4 regions of the Kitasatospora sp. NPDC094015 genome follow, and region 1 is predicted to be linked to each of the others. Evidence: riboswitches for the same ligand, from Rfam matches in the RefSeq annotation. Region 1 holds a riboswitch; each other region holds the start of a gene.
What was found. A riboswitch is a leader RNA that binds a small molecule or an ion and turns the genes downstream of it on or off. The one in region 1 is predicted to bind cyclic di-AMP.
Positions count from the first base shown of each region.

Region 2: another riboswitch for cyclic di-AMP. It lies ahead of ABT014_RS07905 (M23 family metallopeptidase); the one in region 1 lies ahead of ABT014_RS22145 (M23 family metallopeptidase).
Region 3: another riboswitch for cyclic di-AMP. It lies ahead of ABT014_RS00775 (glycoside hydrolase family 16 protein); the one in region 1 lies ahead of ABT014_RS22145 (M23 family metallopeptidase).
Region 4: another riboswitch for cyclic di-AMP. It lies ahead of ABT014_RS33400 (transglycosylase family protein); the one in region 1 lies ahead of ABT014_RS22145 (M23 family metallopeptidase).

Region 1 covers NZ_JBEOUL010000019.1:47,290-52,087, reverse strand. Annotated here, with positions in the region: gene ABT014_RS22150 (hypothetical protein) at 1-636, opposite strand, end outside; gene ABT014_RS22145 (M23 family metallopeptidase) at 884-1,828, opposite strand; cyclic di-AMP (ydaO/yuaA leader) riboswitch at 1,832-1,994, opposite strand; gene ABT014_RS22140 (DUF6348 family protein) at 2,491-3,228, shown strand; gene ABT014_RS22135 (hypothetical protein) at 3,394-3,588, opposite strand; gene ABT014_RS22130 (PP2C family protein-serine/threonine phosphatase) at 4,061-4,798, opposite strand, start outside.
Region 2 covers NZ_JBEOUL010000004.1:361,031-365,828, reverse strand. Annotated here, with positions in the region: gene ABT014_RS07920 (hypothetical protein) at 1-208, opposite strand, end outside; gene ABT014_RS07915 (sensor domain-containing protein) at 348-1,067, opposite strand; gene ABT014_RS07910 (hypothetical protein) at 1,203-2,162, shown strand; gene ABT014_RS07905 (M23 family metallopeptidase) at 2,166-3,014, opposite strand; cyclic di-AMP (ydaO/yuaA leader) riboswitch at 3,027-3,171, opposite strand; gene ABT014_RS07900 (YiaA/YiaB family inner membrane protein) at 3,406-3,696, shown strand; gene ABT014_RS07895 (tautomerase family protein) at 3,726-3,938, opposite strand; gene ABT014_RS07890 (alpha/beta fold hydrolase) at 4,104-4,798, shown strand, end outside.
Region 3 covers NZ_JBEOUL010000001.1:173,731-178,528, forward strand. Annotated here, with positions in the region: gene ABT014_RS00770 (hypothetical protein) at 1-417, shown strand, start outside; gene ABT014_RS00775 (glycoside hydrolase family 16 protein) at 421-1,605, opposite strand; cyclic di-AMP (ydaO/yuaA leader) riboswitch at 1,609-1,776, opposite strand; gene ABT014_RS00780 (phenolic acid decarboxylase) at 2,025-2,354, shown strand; gene ABT014_RS00785 (alpha/beta hydrolase) at 2,347-3,468, opposite strand; gene ABT014_RS00790 (Pr6Pr family membrane protein) at 3,535-4,197, opposite strand; gene ABT014_RS00795 (SDR family NAD(P)-dependent oxidoreductase) at 4,390-4,798, opposite strand, start outside.
Region 4 covers NZ_JBEOUL010000056.1:12,218-17,015, forward strand. Annotated here, with positions in the region: gene ABT014_RS33390 (sirohydrochlorin chelatase) at 1-409, shown strand, start outside; gene ABT014_RS33395 (hypothetical protein) at 492-2,504, opposite strand; cyclic di-AMP (ydaO/yuaA leader) riboswitch at 2,932-3,093, shown strand; gene ABT014_RS33400 (transglycosylase family protein) at 3,099-4,271, shown strand; gene ABT014_RS33405 (hypothetical protein) at 4,366-4,566, shown strand; gene ABT014_RS33410 (PP2C family protein-serine/threonine phosphatase) at 4,769-4,798, shown strand, end outside.

The DNA of each region.
Region 1 (4,798 bases):
CGGGCGGCCGTCGTCGCCGAGGTGCTCGCGACGCCAGATCTCCTTCCAGCCCCACGGGGTGGCCGGTACGAACCCGTGCCCGCGCCCGCACGGACACGGCGCCGGTGCCCATCCGCATCCGGCGCACAACTCGACCGAGCCGTGACCGGTCGGCAGCACCACCTGCGGCTCCTCGCTCCCGCAGGCCGGGCAGCCCGGTAGGTCGGCGCCGCCCAGGAGGGCGTTCTGCCGCCGGACGTAGTCGGGCAGCCGCAGCGACGGATGACGGCACGGATCGTCGTACCAGGCGCCGGTCGGGCCGCCCGCCCACCACCAGCCCCGCAGCCACCACGGCCGGGGCTCCGGTACGGCCCGGCGCCCGGCCCGCTTCTGCGCACGGCGCTGCGCCTCGAACTCCGCCGCCCGGGTACGCAACAGCTCCCGCGCCTCGTGCAGTTCCTCCACCGCCCGGACCAGCGCGGCCGGGTCCGCCGCCAGCCGCCGGGGGATCCGGGCGGTGAGCGTGAGGTGGTGGTAGGTCGCCCGCAGGCCGTACGGCGCGAAGAGGGTGAGGCAGGTGCGCAGCGCGCTGTGCCGGCGGTGGACGGGGAGCCGGGCGTCGTGCACGCGTGCCCGGTGGGTCAGGAAGCTGGTCATCCGCCGGGGGCTCCGGTCCTGACCGTCGGTGGATCGGTCAACTCGCCGGCCGGAGAGAGGAACTGGGACCTGGGTGGCATCACCCGGCGATCATGCCGGACCGGGACGCCGGCGCGCGACGGCATTGTGCTCCGCCCCGGCAAGGCCGTGCGCGACGCGGCGGCGGGTGTGCCGGAGGCCCGGCCCGGGACTTGGGGTCCTGGGCCGGGCCTGCGGCGGGTGTGGCGGGTGGGGTTCGATCCGGGGATCAGACCTTGACGCCGTGGGCGGCCAGGTAGGCCACCGGGTCGATGTCCGAGCCGTACGCCGGGCCGGTGCGGACCTCGAAGTGCAGGTGCGGGCCCGTGACGTTGCCGGTGGCGCCGGAGAGGCCGATCTGCTGGCCGGCGGTGACGGTCTGGCCGACCGTCACACCGATCGAGGACAGGTGGGCGTACTCCGAGTACTTGCCGTCGGCGTGCTTGATGACGACCTCGTTGCCGTAGGCGCCACCGTTGCCGGCGGAGACCACGGTGCCGGCCGCGATGGACTTCACCGAGGTGCCGGTGCCCACCACGAAGTCGACACCGGTGTGGTAGCCGGAGGACCAGTTGGAGCCGGCCTGGTGGTACGGGGTGCCGAGCGGGCCGTTGACCGGCGCGACGTAACCCGAGGTGGCGGGGGCCACGGCCGGGGCGGAGGCGGCGGGCGCCTCGGTCTTCGGGGCAGCCGGCTTGGGGGCGGCCGGCTTCGGGGTCTCGGCCTTGGGGGCCGGGGTGACCGGGGCGCGGTGCTCGGAGCGGGAGGCCGGGGCCTCGCTCTTCGGGGCGGCGGCCGGGGCGGCGGCCTGCTGGCCACCGACGGTCAGCTTCTGGCCCGGGAAGATCAGGTTCGGGTTGCCGCCGACGACCTGGCGGTTGTCCTGGTACAGCTTCTGCCAGCCGCCGTCGACGTGCTGGGCAGCGGCGATCTTGGACAGGGTGTCGCCGTGGACGACCTGGTAGCTGTGGTCGGCGGGGGCCTCGGCAGCGGCCGGCGCGGCCGGGGCGGCCTGCTCGGCAGCGGCGGAGACGGTGCCCTGGGCGTCGGCGGAGGTGTGGGCCGAGGCGGCGGTGACCGGAAGAGCGACGGCAGCGGTGACGACACCGGTGGCGACGGCAATTCGGGTCAGGCTGGACAGACGGGGACGACGGTGCTTGCCCTTACCGGACATTGAGCGGTTCCTCTCCGACGCCTACGAGGTGAGCTGTCGGGTTCGGACGGGAGATCGCCCGGCCGTGAAAAAGACACGGCTTCACCCCAAGCCGCACCGGAATTCCGGAAACGGCACTTACCTTGGGTCCCCCGCTCCTGCCGTGCACGGATGGTGTGCGTCGGCCCCGGGCAGCGGCAGGACTCGGCGTTCCACCCGGTGGCCCCGCCCGGCGTTTGCCGGGCAGGTCACGAAGCAAAACCTATGAGGCGCATACGGAGCAAGTGACGGCACGTAAGGAACGAAAGCGGACATAAGATCAACAAGGACGAAAGTCACGCTCTGCTGTGGCCGCAAGGCCCACCGCAGCCGAATTGCTCACCCGTCGCACATTTCCCGATGCACAGCGTGGCGAATTTCGCTTTCCGCACGTGCGGTACGACCGAGAGCGACGAAAACCCGCGGTTCGCGTGACTCCGGTCACCCCCTCCGGGCCCGGTCGGCCGCCGTCCACCGCTCCGCAGGCGCCGTTCGGAGCCGGTCCCGGCGCCCGCCGGCCCGGTTCGGGTTTCCCGCCGGGAGGCGGCGGCCGATAGCCTCATCGGTGTTCGATTTCCCCCACGCTTCGAGCTAGGAGCCGGCCTGTGGGCCCGCAGCACCGACTGGACGTCATACAGCGCAGCGTGATCCGCGAAATGGCGCGCTTCGGGCAGGGGTTCACCGTCGACGGCGAGCTGCTGCGGGGCCCCGGCAGTACGGCCGTCGCGGTCCGCGAGCACCCGGGCGACGGCGGCGCCGGTCATGTCGACCTCGGCTACGTGCTCCAACTCGGCCGCGCCGACGGGCCGGTGGTGTGGGACTGCGCGGCCGGGCTCGGGCGGACCGAGGAGGAGCAGCTCGCCAACGCCGTCCGGATGTGGGCGACCACCACCGCCGGCGCCGTGGTCGAACTGCTGGAGCGCCGGGGCGAGTACGCCGACCACTACCGGTCGGCGGAGCTGCCGGGCTGGCACGCGCTGCAGGGGCCGGCCGCCGTGTTCGGCTTCGGCTCCCGCGAGTTGGCCCACTGGCTGGCGGCGAACCAGCCGCTGACGGCGCTGGCCGAGAGCCTGCGAACGGAGCTGACCGGACCGCAGGTGAACGGGGTCAAGCTGTTCCTCGGCGGCCGGGTCGGCGAGGACGTCGCGGAGGTCCGGGTGAACGGGGTGGTCTGCGACCGCGCCTCGGCCGCGCTCCGCGCGCTGGACTGGCCCCGCGGCGAACGGCTGTGCTGGGCAAGGCTGTTCATCCTGCTGGTCGCGGAGGTGGCGGAGCAGCCGGCCGCTCGGCCGGAGCCCGTCGAGGTGCCCGGACCGACCGCCGTCACCCGGCGGGCGGGGCTGCTCGCCCGGCTGCGGCGGGTACGGCCGCAGCGCCGCTGAGGTCCGCGGCGCCACCGGCGTCCCCGTCGGTTCGGCGGTCCGCACCGTCCGCACCGGAGCACGCCGCGACCGTCCCGCGCGGGACGGCCCTGGACCGGGGCGCGGGCAGGGGGAAGGGCCGGACGGCACAGGCGCCGACCGGCTCGACAGCGGACCCGGGAGGGTTCAGCCCGCGACGGAGGAGATCGTCGAGGCCAGCTGGGTGAGGAAGTCCTGGATCGGCTTGGCCGCCGTGGACTGGCTCACCATGAAGCCGAACAGCGCCGCGATGATCGCGTGGCTCGTCTTCAGCTGCTTGTTACGGATGAAGATGACGACGATGATGCCGAACAGCACCAGCGCGGACACGGAGAAGGCCACCCGGACTCACTTCCTCATTTCATGGCGGGTTCGAGACGGAACCGGACGGTCCCTGGCGGACAGGCCGTCCCGCCGCGACCGGAGCGCCACAGGGGCGTCCGAGGTCGCCAGACGACAGCCGCGTGGCGCACGATTCGCCCCCCATCCCCCGAGTCTCGACCAGCCCACCCGGACTCAGTGTGGTCGCTCGTGCGGACTCCGTAAAGGACTTGTCGGAAGCCCAGGAGCAAGATCCCGCGATGTGGGACGAATTTCCGCCGTCCGCGACCTTAGCGGAGCCCTTCTGACGGTGCGTCGACGGGTGCCCGGGCATCGGCACCGGGCTGGGCCGCAGGGCGGCAAACCGGCAGGCCGACCGCACTGTGATCCACTCCGGCGGCCCGGGCGCGGGGAATGGCCGAAGATCACCACTCCTGATTGACAGTCCGGGCAGCGGTCCACCGGCGCGCCGAAGTCGGCCGGGGCTCCCGGCTCAGCGCCGCCAGAGCAGCAGCACGGCCCGGTCGTCGTTGACGTCCTTGGCGACCGACTCGATCAACCGGCCGGCCACCCCCCGGCTGCCGCTGCCGAACTGGGCGCCGGCCACCAGCCGGTCGGCCTCCCCCATCAGCCGGTCCATCCCCTCGGTCAGGTCGCGCCCCGGCACCTCGACCATGCCGTCGGTGCACAGCAGCAGCACGTCGCCGTGCACGAGCCGGCCGCGTACGCCGTCGAACTTGGCGCCGTCGTACACGCCGAGCAGCGGGCCCTCCGCCTCCTGGACCTCCCAGCGGCCGGAGCCCGCCAGCCGCTGCATGCCCGGCAGGTGGCCGGCCGAGAGCAGCTCGTACTCGCCGGTGTCCAGGTCGAGCACCAGGTGGACGGCGGTGGCGAAGCCCTCCTCCCAGTCCTGGCGCAGCAGGTAGCCGTTGGCGGCGGGCAGGAACTCGTGGGCAGGCAGCGAGCCCAGCAGGCCGCCGAAGGCACCGGAGAGCAGCAGCGCCCGGGAGCCCGCGTCCATGCCCTTGCCGGAGACGTCCGCGAGGACGGCCTCCAGGACCCGGCGCCCGGGGCCGGTGCGGGCCGCCACCACGAAGTCCCCGGAGAAGGACTGGCCACCGGCCGGGCGCAGCGCCATGTCGGCGTGCCAGCCCTCGGGCAGGGCCGGGATCCGGCCCTGGACCCGGATCCGCTCGCGCAGGTCGAAGAGCATCGAGCCGCCGCCGCGCCA
Region 2 (4,798 bases), on a different contig from region 1:
CCCGGGCGGCCAGTTCCCGCGGCGGTACGGCGTAGCCGGGGTCGGCCGCGATCGCCCGGCAGCCGAGCGTGCGGGCCTCGGCGACCAGGCCGGCGGCGCCGCCCGGGCAGTCCAGCACCGGGCCGGGGACGGCGCCCAGTTCGGCGCGGGTGAGGCCGAACAGTCCGCAGTACTCGTCCAGCGGGCGGGAGGTGACCAGTACGGACATGGCGGCGGGCTCCTGGCTCGGGCGAGCGGGCCGTTCCAGCCGATCACGGGCCGGGCCTGGCCGCCCGCCGGGGGCCGCCGAACGGCGCCGGGCAGGGCTCCGGGCCCGGCCCGGCGGGATCAGCCCGCGCCGAGCGGGGTCAGCGGGCGCCGAGCAGGCCGCGCACGGCCAGCCGGTGCACGGCGGCCAGCCCGTGGACGATCTTCGGGGTGAGCAGCACCAGGACGATGCCGATCAGCGAGACCCCGGCGATCTGGAGCGGCGAGGTGATGTAGTACGTGTGGTAGTCGCCCTTGCTGCCGGTGTACTCGAAGAGCCGGTAGCCCGGCCAGTCCAGGTAGCGCTTGAAGACCCAGTGGTAGAGCGGGTAGAGCGCGACCACCCAGCCGACCACCAGGAACACCACGGTGATCACGAAGCTGGCGACCGCCCAGGGGAACATCAGCACCTGGTAGAGGGCGGCCCGCCAGCCGGCCGGGTCGGCCAGCCGGGCGGTGACCGCGCCCCAGAAGCCCTGGCGGGTGGGCCGCACCGGCGCGGGGGCGGTGACCTCGGTGGCCAGCAGGGTGCGGGTGCGCTCGCGGTCCAGGGCGCCCAGCCCGCGCGCGCCGACCAGCAGCAGGGCCAGCACCGGCAGGCCGACGGCGGTGACCGCGAGGGCGAGGCCGACCGAGAAGAGCGTGACGACGAGGACGAAGCCGACCAGCGCGATCGGGAGTCCGGTGAGCACGAAGCCCACCTCGCGGTAGGTGGTGGCGCTGAACGGCGCCTTCCAGAACGCCGGACGGTGCGTGTCGCGGTAGCCGTACGGGGTGGTGCCGGCAGTCATCTCGTACCCCTTGAAGTCGTCCGTGCTCACGTCCTCCAATCTGCCGCAGTCCGGTTCGGCGGGGTATCCGGTCCGCTGCCGGATCCGGGGTGGGGTTCTCCCCACCCCCGCACGGGCGTTCGCACCGGGGCGGCCGGGCCGGCGGCCACCGGCTACGGTTTGTCCGTGAACGTGCCCGTGAACGACGAAGACCTGCCGCTCATCCCGCCCACCCGGGCCGCCGACCTGCTCGCGGCCGTGGACGGCGGCGACGGCGCCCCGGTGCCCGAGGACGCGCTGCGGACGGTGCTGGCCCTGCTGGAGCTGAGCGGCGCCCGGATGCACGACGGCTTCCCCGAGCTGACCTCGGCGCTGCTGGAGCAACTGCTGTACGAGCGGCTGTACCTGTACGTGCAGCCCGCCGGGGACCCGGCCGGGTACGGGGCGGCGGTGCTGGCGCTGATCGAGCACCAGCGGGGCGCGCGGCGGCTGAACGCGAAGCGGTACGCGCGGCTGCGGGAGGAGGCCGAGTGGCAGGGCGAGGTGCTCTGCGGGCTGCTCCGGCGCTCCGACCTGGTGACCTGGCCCCGGCTGTACGCGCTGCTGCTGCGGGCGGACGGCGTGGACACCGCGGACCTGGACGCGGTGCGGGCCTGGCTGGACGCCTTCCGCGAGCTGCCGGAACCGGACCGGCTGGCGGCGTACGCGGCGGTGCCGGGGCTGGAGCCGGAGGACCGGGACGGCGGCTGGGGGCCGACCCGGCTGCTGATGATCGGGATGGCCACGGACGGCGCGCGGCTGCTGCTGGAGCAGGGCCTGATGCAGCGCAGCTACCGGAACCTGGCCGAACTGACGGCGCTCGGCCGCCCGATGCCGACCGAGCTGGCCGGCGATTTCGAGGGGTTCGAGGCGGCGGTCGTGGTCGAGGCGCTGGAGCTGTACGGGCACTGGACGGTACCCGGGCTGCCGGCCCTGCTGGTCGAGGAGTACCCGGACCTGGCACCGGAGCCGGGCACCGAGGAGATCGAGGCGTACCTGGCCGCGCGGGACGCGGACGAGCAGGGGGAGTACGACGGGCCGGACGGGCCGGACGCGTTCGACGGGCACGACGGCCCGGAGCCGTTCGGCCCCGGGGCGGCGTCCTGAACTCTAGGGCTGGAGACCGTGCGCCCGGAGCCAGCCGAGCGGGTCGACCGGGGCGCCGCCGCCGGGGCGGACCTCCAGGTGCAGGTGCGGGGAGGTGACGTTGCCGGTGGCGCCGACCGCGCCGAGCAGGGTGCCGGGGGCGACCGCGCCGCCGGTCGTGGCGATCCCGGCGAGGTGGCAGTACCAGAGCTCGGTGCCGTCCGGCAGCGTCTGGATGACCCGGTACCCGTAGGCGCCCGACCAGCCGGCCGAGCTCACGGTGCCGGCGGCCACGGCGCCGACCGGGGTGCCGGCCGGGGCGGTGAAGTCGAGGCCGGTGTGCAGGTGGGACCAGAGCGAGCCGGTCTGCCCGGGGTGCGCCGCGCCGAGCGTGTAGCCGGTGACCGGCAGGGTGGGCGCGGTGCCGCCCTGGACGGCGGGGGCCGGCGCGACGGGAGCCGGCGCGGCCTGCTGGGCGGCGCGCTTGGCCTCGGCCTCCTGGGCGGCGGCGAGCCGGGCGCTCTCCTCGACGGAGGTGCCCTGGCCGTCGGCCTGCTGCTGGATCCGGGCGGCGAGGGCCAGGCCCGGGTCGGCCGCGGTGGCGGAGCCGTCCGTCCGGTCGGCGGCCGCGTCGGCAGCGAAGACGGCCGGGGCCGGGGCGGCGTGGGCCTGGGCGGCGGAGGCGAAGCCGGTGGCGCCGAGGGCGGCGGTCATCGCGGTGACGCCGAGCAGCGGGGCTCCGCTGCGGGCCTGACGGGGCATCCGGTGCCGGGAGGCCTCGCCGCCGTGGTCCACCGGGAGGTGCTGGTCGACCGGGTGGTCGAGCAGCTGGGTGCCGGCGGCCGGGGCCTGGAGCGGGTGCGTCGACGCCACTGCGGCGTGCTCCTTTCCTTCCTTCTCGCCGACCGGGTTAGCTGACGGGTTCGGAGCAGGAAGGTCTCCTACGGCCGGGTTTCGGGCCCGGCCGATTCACCCCAAGGAACGTGGTTCCCCGGCTCCCCGGGCCCGCCGGTGAAGGCGTGCCCGCGGATTGAGCGATGGCGCGCGGTGCCGTCTGGGTACGGCGTTGCGTACCGCGCTGCGTTATCGAAAGTTAATCCTATGAGCCCCATGATTCCAAGCGCCTCGGCCGAGACTTTGGCAGCCCACCGGGACACCAGGGACCGCCCGCGCGGATCGGCGGGCCCGGTGGTGACGGACGGTGTCCGGCCGGATGAGTATCCGTACTCATGTGCCCGGCAGGGGAGTTGGAGACCCTTCCGGCATGAGCGCAAAGATGCAGACCAGAACCACGGCCGCCTACTACGCGCAGGCCGTCCTCTCCTTCGCCCTCGCCACCTCGGCCCTCGCGATCGGGATCGCCTACCTCCCGGTCAATTCCTGGATGCGGGGATTCCTCGCGGTCGGCCTGCTCTACGAGATCACCTCGGCCTTCACGCTGGCCAAGGTGATCCGGGACCGGCAGGAGGCGGACGAGCTGACCAGCCGGGTGGACCAGGCCCGGCTGGACAAGCTGCTCGCCGAGCACGACCCGTTCCGGGTGGAGGGAGCCTGACCCCCGCCCGCCGGCCGGGGCGCGGACGCCTACTGCGCGTCGGCGGCGGCCTTCGCCTTCTTCTCGGCGAAGGTCTCGCCGGCGATGGACCAGTGCGTGGCCGGGATCTCCTCGACCGCGACCCAGATCTTCTCCGGGTCCACGCCGGTGACGCCCGCGTAGGCCTCGGTGAGCGCGCGGACGATCTCCGCGGTCTGCTCCTCGCTGCGGCCGGCCAGCTGCTTGACGTTGATGAAGGGCACGACGGCTCCTGCCGCTCGAACGGGCTCTCGGGACTTGCGATCCGCTCGCACGCTACCCCAGGCCCGGCGCGCCCCCTTGACGGCTAAGGCTATTAGCCGTAGCTTAATGGCTACAGGGGCTCGCCGGACCGGCCGGCCACCCGTCGAGGAGCCCAGGAGGCAGCGATGAACAGCACCATCAGCACCCGGTACGTCCCCGTGGCCGGCGGCCGGATCGCCTTCGACGACTCGGCCGACGGCGCCACCACCGCCGCCACCGGCCACCCCGTCGTCCTGCTGCCCGGCATGCTCGACAAGCGCGCCTCCTACCGCCACCTGCGCCCGCTGCTCACCGCCGCCGGCCACCGGGTGATCACCATGGACCTGCGCGGCCTCGGCGAGTCCTCCACCGGCTTCACCGACCACTCCCCGGCCGCGATCGCCGGCGACGTGCTCGCCCTCCTCGACCACCTGGGCATCGAGCGCGCCGTCCTGGTGGGCAACTCCTACACCGGCGCCACCGTGGTCAAGGTGGCCGGCGACCGCCCGGAGCGGGTGGCCGGGATCGTGCTGATCGACGCCTTCGTCGAGAACCTGCCGCCGAACGCCTTCCAGCGCGCCCTGGTCAGGACGCTCGGCAGCGCCGTGCTGCACTTCCCCGCGCTCTGGGGCGCGGCGCAGAAGCTCTACTTCCCGACCGCCCGCCCCGCCGACTTCGACGCGTACCGGGCCGGTCTGGTCGCGATGCTGCGCGAGCCGGGCCGCCGGGAGGCCGTGCGCGGGTACGTCGGGGGCGACTCGGCCCCGGTCGGCTGGACGGCCGCCGTCCGCTGCCCGGCGCTGGTGCTGATGGGCGCCAAGGACCCCGACTTCCCGAAGCC
Region 3 (4,798 bases), on a different contig from region 1:
GCGGCCGGCCCGGCGGTCGGGGCCGCCCCCGGCGGCTCGGACCTGCGGGTGGTCCGGCTGGACCCGGACCCGGCCGCGCCGGGCGGCACCACCACCCTGCACGGCTTCGTCGCCAACGGCGGGCCGGACCGGACCGCCGCGGGCTTCACCGTGCTGGCCGAGCTGCCGGCCGGGTTCACCTTCGAGGGGCCGTTCTTCCCCGACTCCTGCACCACCTCCGGCGCCGGGCACCTGCTGCGGTGCACCTTCCCCGCAGGCCTGGGCGCCGGGCGCAGCGCGACCGTCCTGGCGCCGGTCCGGGTGGCACGCGAGGTGCCCCCCGGCACACGGGCCGAGGGGCACCTGCTGGTGTCCGGCGCCGACGACCGCCACCCGGCGGACGACGGCACGCCGTTCACGCTGAGCGTGCCGGCGTGAGGGTCAGCGGTAGACCCGGACGTAGTCCGCGGCGAAGGTGATCGGCGCGGTGCCGGTGGGCGCGGGGTGGTACTGGCCGGCGCTCAGCGACAGGTTGAGGATCAGGTACGCGGACCAGTTGGTGCCGACCCCGGTGTTGTCGGAGAAGACCTTGGTGCCGTTGACGTACCAGTCGACCGAGTCGGCGCCGTAGTAGGTGCCGATGGTGACCCACTTGTCCTTGCCGATCGCGTTCGCGTCGGTGACGTACTTGGAGCCGGACTTGACGTGGTTGGTCAGCTCCAGCAGGTTCGGGTTGTCGGGGTGGTACTCGAAGGAGTCGATCTCCCCGTTGCCGTTCTTCCAGGTCCACAGCGCCGGCCAGGCGCCGGTGCCGGCGGGCAGCTTGACCCGGGTCTCGGCGTAGTCGCCGGTCTTCACCTGGAAGCCCTCGGCGGAGTACTCGGTGGTGAGCAGGCCGGTGTCCCAGGCCTGCTTGCCGTTCTCCAGCTTGTTGGCGCCCGGCTTGGCGGTGAAGGTGGCCTGCCCGCCGGAGACGCTGACGCCGCTCGGGCTCAGCCAGTCCAGCTTGTTGTCGTCCGGGTTGTGGGTGCCGTAGCGGTAGGAGCTGCTGCGGTCGGTGGTCCAGCGGGTCTTGGACAGGCTGTCGAACTCGTCCGACCAGGTCAGCGCCTTGCCCGCGACCGGCGCGCCGGTGCCGGGGGTGGGGGTCGGCGTCGGGGTCGGCGTGGGCGTCGGCGTGGGCGTCGGGGTGGGAGCCGGGGTCGGCGTGCCGGTGCCGGCCGCGGCCACCGTCAGGGTCTGCGCGGGCAGGTTGTGCCAGGCGTTCGCGGAGTCCTGCCAGAAGCCGAACTCGGTGTAGGTGCCGGCCGGCAGGGTGCGGGCGGCGCTGGTGAAGGTGGTGCCGCCCGGGCAGATCTGCACGTTGGCCGCGTTGCCCGGGAAGTCGAGGTTGTGGCCGGCCGCGTCGCGGACGCCGACGCCGACGGTCTTGGCGGTGAAGCAGCCGGAGGAGTGCAGCGTGAGGCCGGCCTTGGCGGCGGTGCCGGCGGCCATCGCCGTCGGGCCGAGGCGGTCCTGGGTGACCGTGGGGCCGGCCGCCTGGGCCTGGCCGACCAGCGGGATGCCGGCCAGCACGGTGGCGCCCGCGAGCAGGCCGAGGCGGGCGGGGGTGGGGGAAAGTCGCATGGGGGATTTCCTCTGCGACGCCTGCGAGGTGAGCTGTCGGGTTCGGGCACGAGGCTGCCCGGCCGCCTGTGGTGCGGCTTCACCCCAAGCCGCGCGGACCGCTCCTGGGCGGAGCGGGGCACGGCACGTACCTGGTTCCCCCGCTCCTGTCCATGACGGTGCTCGAGTGACCGCCCTCGGGTGGACAGGACTAGGCGTCCCGACGGCGGGTCTGCCCAGCCGGGCATCCCGTGCAGGCTAGGCAGACGGATCGCACACGGACAACGAGACGTCCCTCACACCGGCGCCCGCCGGGAACTCTCCGTAGGGCAGCGGTTCACCGGCGGACCGGTCTGCGGCGACCGCGCGTCCGCTAGGTTTGGGGTGCGGCCGGGGCCCGGCCGCACCCGCCGCCGACCGATCAGAGGATCACCCCTGAGATGACCGCGCCCCTGCCTGGCTTCGCCGGACGTACCTACCTGTTCGACGTCGACAACGGCGCCTCCTTCCGCAACTCCTACTCCGCCGACGGGACGCGGCTGCGCTGGGAGGGCCTCGGCGAGTCGGCCGGGCAGTGGGAGGACGTGCGGCTGCACGTCGCCGAGGTGGGCCCGCAGGTCTACTTCGTCAGCTGGACGGAGCAGAGCGGCATCACCGTGAGCCACGTGATGGACCTGAACGCGCTGACCGTCCGCGTCTTCTGGACGTACGAGGGCGAGGGTGGCCGGTTCGGCGAGCTGCACACCGGGAAGCTCCGGCCGCTCAGCTGACCCGCAGGCGCCCGGCCAGCCACTCCAGCGCGGCCGGCAGCAGCAGTCCCCAGGTCCGGAAGTTGTGGCCGCCCTCCGGCACCGTGGCGGTGGCCAGCGACATCGGGGCCCGCACCGCGGCGGCGAACGCCCGGGTGTCCGCGAGGTAGTCGCCGTCACCGCGTTCGGCCCCGGCCAGCAGCACCGCGATGCCGGGCGGCGGCAGGTGCCCCAGCCGCCACAGCAGGTCGGCCTCCTCCCGGCGGCGCGGGCTGCCGCCGAACAGGTCGCCGGTGGTGGCGTCCTCGGCGGCCCGGTAGTAGCCGGAGAGCGCGACGGCGCTCGGGAAGACCTCGGGGTGGCGCATGGCGAGCTTCAGCGCGCAGTAGCCGCCGGTCGAGTTGCCCATCACCGCCCAGGAGCGCGGGTCGGGCGAGATCCGGAAGCCGGCCGCGACCGCGGCCGGCACGTCGCGGGCCAGGTAGGTCTCGGCCCGGGCCCCGCCCGGGGCGTCCTCGCACTCGGTGTCGGCGGGCATCGCGGGGGACGGCCGCAGCAGCACCAGCACGGTGGGCGGCATCCGCCCGGCCAGGTTGAGCCGCAGCGCCGCGCCGGGGTAGTTCAGCCGGGTGATCAGGTTCCGGGCGTCCCCGGGGAAGCCCGTCATCACCAGGACGGCGGGGAAGCGGCGGCCGGCGTACTCGGGCCGGAAGTACTGCGGCGGCAGGTAGACGTACCCGTCGGTGCTCAGCCCCGAGCGCGGGCCGGTGATCCGTACCGCCTGGATCTCGCCGGAGGCGGCGGGCTCCCGGCCGACCGCGCCGCCGCCGCGCACCGGCTCGCGGCCGAGCACCCGCAGCCCGTCGCCCGGGGCTCCGGTGGTCACCGTGACCGGTCCGCCCGGCGCGGTGCCGAGCAGGTCGTCCCAGCTGCCGTAGAAGGAGAACCAGTCGTTCGCGGCCAGCCCGAGCGCGAGCAGCAGCGCCAGCTGGGTGGCCAGCAGCGCCGCGATCCGCCCGGCCACCGCGCGCGGGCCGGGGGCGGCCAGCCGGGGCCAGCCGCGCACCGTCGCGGCGGCCACCAGCAGGGCCGCCAGGACGGCGATCGCCAGCACCTTGTGGCTGGTCAGCCCCATGCGGTGGTGCTCCCTCGGTTCGCGCCGGTACGGGGGGGTGCGGGGGGGTGCGATCGGTCGGCCGGCTCAGCCGGGGTCGCCGGCCGGCTCGGGCGTGCTCCTGGCGTGCCGACCCCGGGGGGTGCGGCGGGCGCGGAACCGGTTGCCGAGCCAGACCAGCGCGGCGGCCACCGCCACGAACAGCGCCAGCAGCAGCGTGCAGGCGCCGGCCACCCGGCCGTAGCCGCCCGGCAGCCCCGGGTCGACGAACGGGTACGGGTACCACCGCACCAGCGACCCGCGGATCAGCGTGTACACCAGGTACACGAGCGGGAACACCAGCCACTTCAGCACCGTGGTGCGGCCGAGCCGGGCGGCCGGCGGCACCAGCAGCCAGTCGGCGAGCAGGACCACCGGCATCACCCGGTGGACGATGTCGTTCACCCACGGCAGCAGCAGGCCGAGACCGTAGCCGGACAGCAGCAGGCCGTAGATCAGTCCGGTGATGGCCAGGTAGAGCACCACGGCGCCGCGGATCTCGTCCGGCACGCCCGGGCGGCCGCGCAGGCCGAGCACACCGCCGGTGATCAGCACCAGCAGGGCGAGGAGGTTGCTGAGGACGGTGAAGTAGCTGAAGAAGTCGGTGAGCGGCGACCCCTCACCGACCGCGTGATACCCCTGGACGCCCAGCGCCACCGCCGCCAGCAGGCCGAAGGCGATACGCCCGAGCTGGACTGCACGTACCCGCATGGGCCCGACCTCCGTACCGCTGAACGATCATCAGTCGGTCCCATCATCGGTCCGGCCCTGGGCGGCTCCCGGGAGGCCGAGCGGGCGGTGCGGGTGCGGTCACCCGTTCGGGCCGCCCGCCCCGGGGCCGGGCGGGCTTCCCGGGGGGCTCCCGGCGGGGGCGGGCTTCCCGGCCGGCCGGGCTGCGGGCGCTCAGGCGTGGGTGCCGCCGTCGATCCGGAGCTCGGTGCCGGTGACGAAGGCGCCGTCGTCCGAGGCCAGCATCGCGATCACGCCGGCCACCGTCTCCGGGCCGGCGAAGCCCTGGCCGAGTGCGGGCGCGAGCTTGCCGAGCAGCGACAGATCGGCGTCGGCCGGCAGACCGGGGTTGCTGGTCATCCCGCTGGCGATCGACCCGGGGGCGACGCACACCGCGCGCAGCCCCTGCTTCGCGTACTCGATCGCGATCGCGTGGGTGAAGGACTGGATGCCGCCCTTGGTGGCCGCGTACGCCGCCATGTACGGGTGCGCGAAGGTCGCGGAGGTGGAGCTGAAGTTGACCACCACGCCCCGGCCGGTGGCCAGCAGGGCGGGCAGCGCCTCGCGGGTGACCAGGAAGGTG
Region 4 (4,798 bases), on a different contig from region 1:
GCTGTTCGCCATCACCACCGCCGCGGACGGCATCGTGCTGACCGTGGTCGGCGGCGAGGAGGCCGCGACGGCCGCCGGGATCACCGGTGTGCTGCTGGCCGCCCGCCTGGCCGTCCCGGTGGTGGCCGCCGCGCTGGACGTCCCGGGTTCGGTGGCCGCGGCCGTCGACCACCTGCGGGCCACCGGTTCGCAGCGTCCCGCGCTCGCCCCACTGGTGATCGGCCCGGAGGCCGACCCCGAGCTGCTGGCGACCGCCGCCGAGGAGACCGGCTGCCCGAGCGCCGCCCCGCTGGGCGCGTACCCGACGGTGGGCCAGCTGATCGCCGGCATCTACCTCGCCGAGCTGCCGCCGCCGGCGCAGGTCGAGGAGCCGGCCGGGGAGCCCGTCGAGGAACAGCCCGCCGGCTGAGCCCGACCCTGCACGCGACGACCCGGCCCCGGCCACCCGATCGAGGGTGGCCGGGGCCGGGTCGTTGCGGTGCGGACGCCGGTCAGCCGACCCGGGTGGTGGGCGCCGCGACGTCGCTCAGCTTCACCGCCGGGGTGACCGGCTGGCGCGGACCGTCCGGAACGCTCGCCGGGGCGATCGAGGCGTTCCACTGCGGCGCCGAACTGCCGCCGCCCTTGTCCGGCTTGGTCAGCTCGACGGCCTGGCTCTCGCCGGCCTTGCGCAGCACGATCCGCTCGGGCGGGGGCGACTGCGGGTCCAGCCAGACCTCGTTCCCGCTGAACGAGCAGTCCAGCACCTGGACGGAGTCGGGGTGCCCGTCGCTGGTGGCGCGGAAGGCGATGCCGGCCTTGCGGTAGCCGGTCAGCCGGCTGCGGCTGATGGTCACCGGCTGCCCGGCCAGCTGGTGCTTGGCCGTCTCCACCGCGTAGTCGGACTGCCCGGCGGCGTCGATCAACAGGCCGTCGAAGACCGTCCCCTGGTCCCGGCCGAGCGCGTGGACCGCGATCCCGCCGGCGGCGTTGCCGTACAGCACGCTCGCGGTGTAGTCGAAGTCGTTCAGGTAGGCGCCGTGCTCGATGCCCCAGCCGCCGTTGTGGTACGCGACGAACTGGCCCACGGTGTGGTGGTGCTGGGCGTTGAGCCAGACGAAGATGCCGTTCTCGAGGTTGTTGTGGGCCAGGCACCGCTCGAAGGTCCAGACGCCCTCGCTGGTCTCCGGCCACTCGTACCCGGAGGCGCCGGTGGCGCCCTGGACGCCGACCGCCACGCAGCCGGTGGCCTTGCTCCCGCTGCCGGCGCCGAGGCTGAAGCCGGTCAGCCGGTAGCCGCGCGGGTTGGGTTCGAAGACCGTCCGGGAGGCGACGCAGGAGTCGTAGAGGATGTCGTCGGACGGCCCCTGCGGGGTGCGGGTGTCCTGCGGGCCGTCCCACCAGTAGGCGTCCTCCCAGGTGTTGTGGCTGATGCAGCTGCGGAAGGTGACGCCGTGGCTCATGTGCGGGACGAAGGCGTGGTTGCCCGCGTCGCGCACCACCACGCCCTCCACGACGGTGCCCCGGCTGGCGTCGGCGAGCATGTGGAAGTGGAGCCCGTAGCGGCCGAGCACCGGCTCGGTGACGGGCTTTCCGTTCCACTGCTCCTTGCCGTTGGTGCGCGGGCCGAGCCAGCGCAGCGCCGCGTGCCGCACGTCGGCGTGGCGGGAGCTGGTGAGGTGGATGTGGGCGCGGCCGTGCTCGGTGCCCTCCACCCGGACGTTGCGGGTCAGGTTGAGCACCTCGGCGCCGACGGTGACGCCGGCTCCGACCGCGACCCGCGGGTGGGCGTAGGTCAACGGGCCGTCAAGGACGACCGTGCTGCCGTTGACCTGACGCACCGTGCGCAGGTCGTACCGGGTGGAGAAGTCCTCGCTGTCGGGGGGCGCGGTCGGGGTGACGGCGAGTTCGTCGCCGGGCTGCCAGCCGCTCGGGGCGGCGGCCAGGGTGATGCTGGTGTCGCCCGCCTTGAGCGCGCCGGCGGCCCGCACCCAGGCCGTCCGGGGCGCGCCGTCCAGCCGCAGGTAGCCGGCGCCGGTCACCCACAGCCCGGTATCGGTGGGGACCACGGTCATCCCGCCGCCCTCGAACCGGCCCTCGTCCACGCCCGGGAACTTCAGGGTGTGCACCACCGTGCCGGTGGGCGCCAGGCTGAGGCTGCCGCGGACCTCGACGTTGCCGGCCGAGCTCAGGGTGAGGCTGCGGTCCTTGGCGAAGACCAGCGAGCCCGTCGGCTCGATCAGCAGCGAGCCCACCGCGGCGTCGCCGTCCAGCAGCACCTGGTCGGTGATCCGCACCGCCGACCTCGGCCCGGGCACCGCGCCGCCCCAGCCCGCCGGGTCGGACCAGTGCCGGCCGCCCTCGGGCACGGTGGGGGCGGGCTGCGGGGGCACGGGTGCGGCGCTGGCCGACGGGGACGGCGAGCCGTGCTGGTGGGTGCCGGGAGTCGCCCCGGCCTCGGTGCGGACCGGACCGGGACGCCGGGAGCCGACCGGCGCCTGCCGGAGGTACTCCTCGCCGGTCACCGCCGCGACGATTCCGACGGCCCCCCAGATCAGCAGCCTGCGCCGGGCGATACGTCCCTTATGGTCCGGTTCGGCCCGGTGCGAGCGGGGCCGGCGCGGCGGCGATGGCGGCTCGGCGCCGCCGTCGGACTCCGGCGGTCTCTCCTCGAACTCCATGATCGGTTACCCCTCCCCCAGGCCGCGGGCCGGCTCTGCCGACTGAAGCATAGGCAAGTCCCCCTCCGACAAAGGCTTTTGAGCGAAAGCGATTGAATATGAACGGGGCGAACTGGGTTTATCGATCTTTAATACCCGATCAAGGCGGTGTGATGGCGCTCACACATATTTGCGGTTTCAACTTGTCTCTGCCTAATGTCCTCCCACGTTCGTGGTCACACGGACCCAGCCACCCGGGACGCCGAGTCCTGCCGCCGGGTGGGCTGGCAGCGCTCGCAACGCACCACGGCAGGAGCGGGGGAACCAGGTAGGTCGCCCAGGAGCGGTACGCCAGTACCGGTCCGGGGCTTGGGGTGAAGCCGTATTCACGTACGGCCGGGCAACTCCAGCCCGAATCCGACAGCTCACCTCGTAGGCGTGGGAGAGGATCGCATCTTCATGCTGCCCATCAGCGCCTCCAAGCGCGCCCGCCGCATCATCGCCACCACCGGTGTCGTCGGCATCGGTCTCACCATCCCGTGCCTCACCGCCGGCTCCGCGTCCGCCGCCTCGGTCGCCACCTGGGACAAGGTCGCCCAGTGCGAGTCCTCCGGCAACTGGTCGATCAACACCGGCAACGGCTTCTACGGCGGCCTGCAGTTCACCTCCAGCACCTGGGCCGCCTTCGGTGGCACCGCGTACGCCCCGCAGGCCAACCAGGCCACCAAGGACCAGCAGATCGCCGTCGCCGAGAAGGTGCTCGCCTCCCAGGGCCCCGGCGCCTGGCCGGTGTGCTCCGTCCAGGCCGGTCTGACCAAGGGCGGCGAGGCCCCGCAGCTGAGCACCGGCGCCGCGGCCACCACCACCCAGACCGCACCGAAGCCCGCCGCCGCCCCCAAGCCGGCCGCCGCTCCGAAGCCCGCCGCGCAGAGCGCCGCGCCGCAGAGCACCCAGCAGCAGTCGACCGGCAAGCAGTGGACCGGCGACCGCCGCTGGGACGGCCACCAGGGCGCCCACGACTACACCGTGGTCGCCGGCGACTGGCTGTCGCAGATCGCCGAGAAGAACCACGTCCAGGGCGGCTGGGAGAAGCTCTACGAGCTGAACAAGTCGGTCCTGACCGAGGGCGCCGACCACATCTACCCGGGCCAGCACCTCTCGCTGGGCGGCGACACCCAGGCCGCCGCGCCGGCCGCCGCCAAGCCGGCCACCAGCGCCCCCGCCGCCGCGACCACCACCGCGGCCAAGCCCGCCGCCGCCACCCAGGCCACCGGCTCCAAGGCCGCCGCGGTCAACTTCGCGCTGTCCAAGGTCGGCCAGGCCTACGTCTACGGCGGCAGCAGCGACGGCGGCTGGGACTGCTCGGGCCTGGTCCAGGCGGCCTACCGCCAGGCCGGCATCTCGCTGCCCCGCGTCGCCGCGGACCAGGCGGACACCGCCACCCGCGTCTCGCTGGACAACCTGCTCCCGGGCGACCTGCTGTTCTGGTCCAACAACGGCAGCAACTCCGGTGTCTACCACGTCGCGCTCTACGTCGGTGACGGCAAGTACGTCGAGGCCGCCAACCCGAGCGCCGGCGTGCGGACCGAGACCATCGCCGACTGGGCCCCGGACTTCGCGGGCCGGATCTGATCCAGGATCCACCGGGCCGCGGCCCTCGGAGACCTTTCCGGTTCCGGGGGCAGCGGCCTAGGCTGAGGCGGGTCGACTCCGAGGAGCACCCGCCATGGCCAAGGTCACCATCACCCTCGACGCCGATCTCGCGATCGAGGTGATGCTCCAGTCCGGCACGAGGAATCCGCAGGACGCGGTCGAGCTGATCGTCCGTGACTACCTCGACCGCACCCGGCGCACCGAGGCGCGGACCGGCGACGCGGCCGACCAGCAGCGCCTGAACCACCGCAGGCCGGTCGTCGAGGAGGGCTGAGGAGCCGGACCCGACGCCCCCACCCCCGAAGACGTGCGCGACGGCCCGGAGACCTCCCGTCCCCGGGCCGTTCGCCGTGTCCGGACCGGGCCCGCACCCGGCCGGGGGCCGTCCCGGGCCGGGTGTGTTGCCGCCGGGTGGTCCGGGCCCCCGACGGCTAGAGTCGGGGCAGATGGCCCACCGGACGGGATCGTGATCGCCCATGGCGTCGACTTCCACGCAGTGGCCCCGC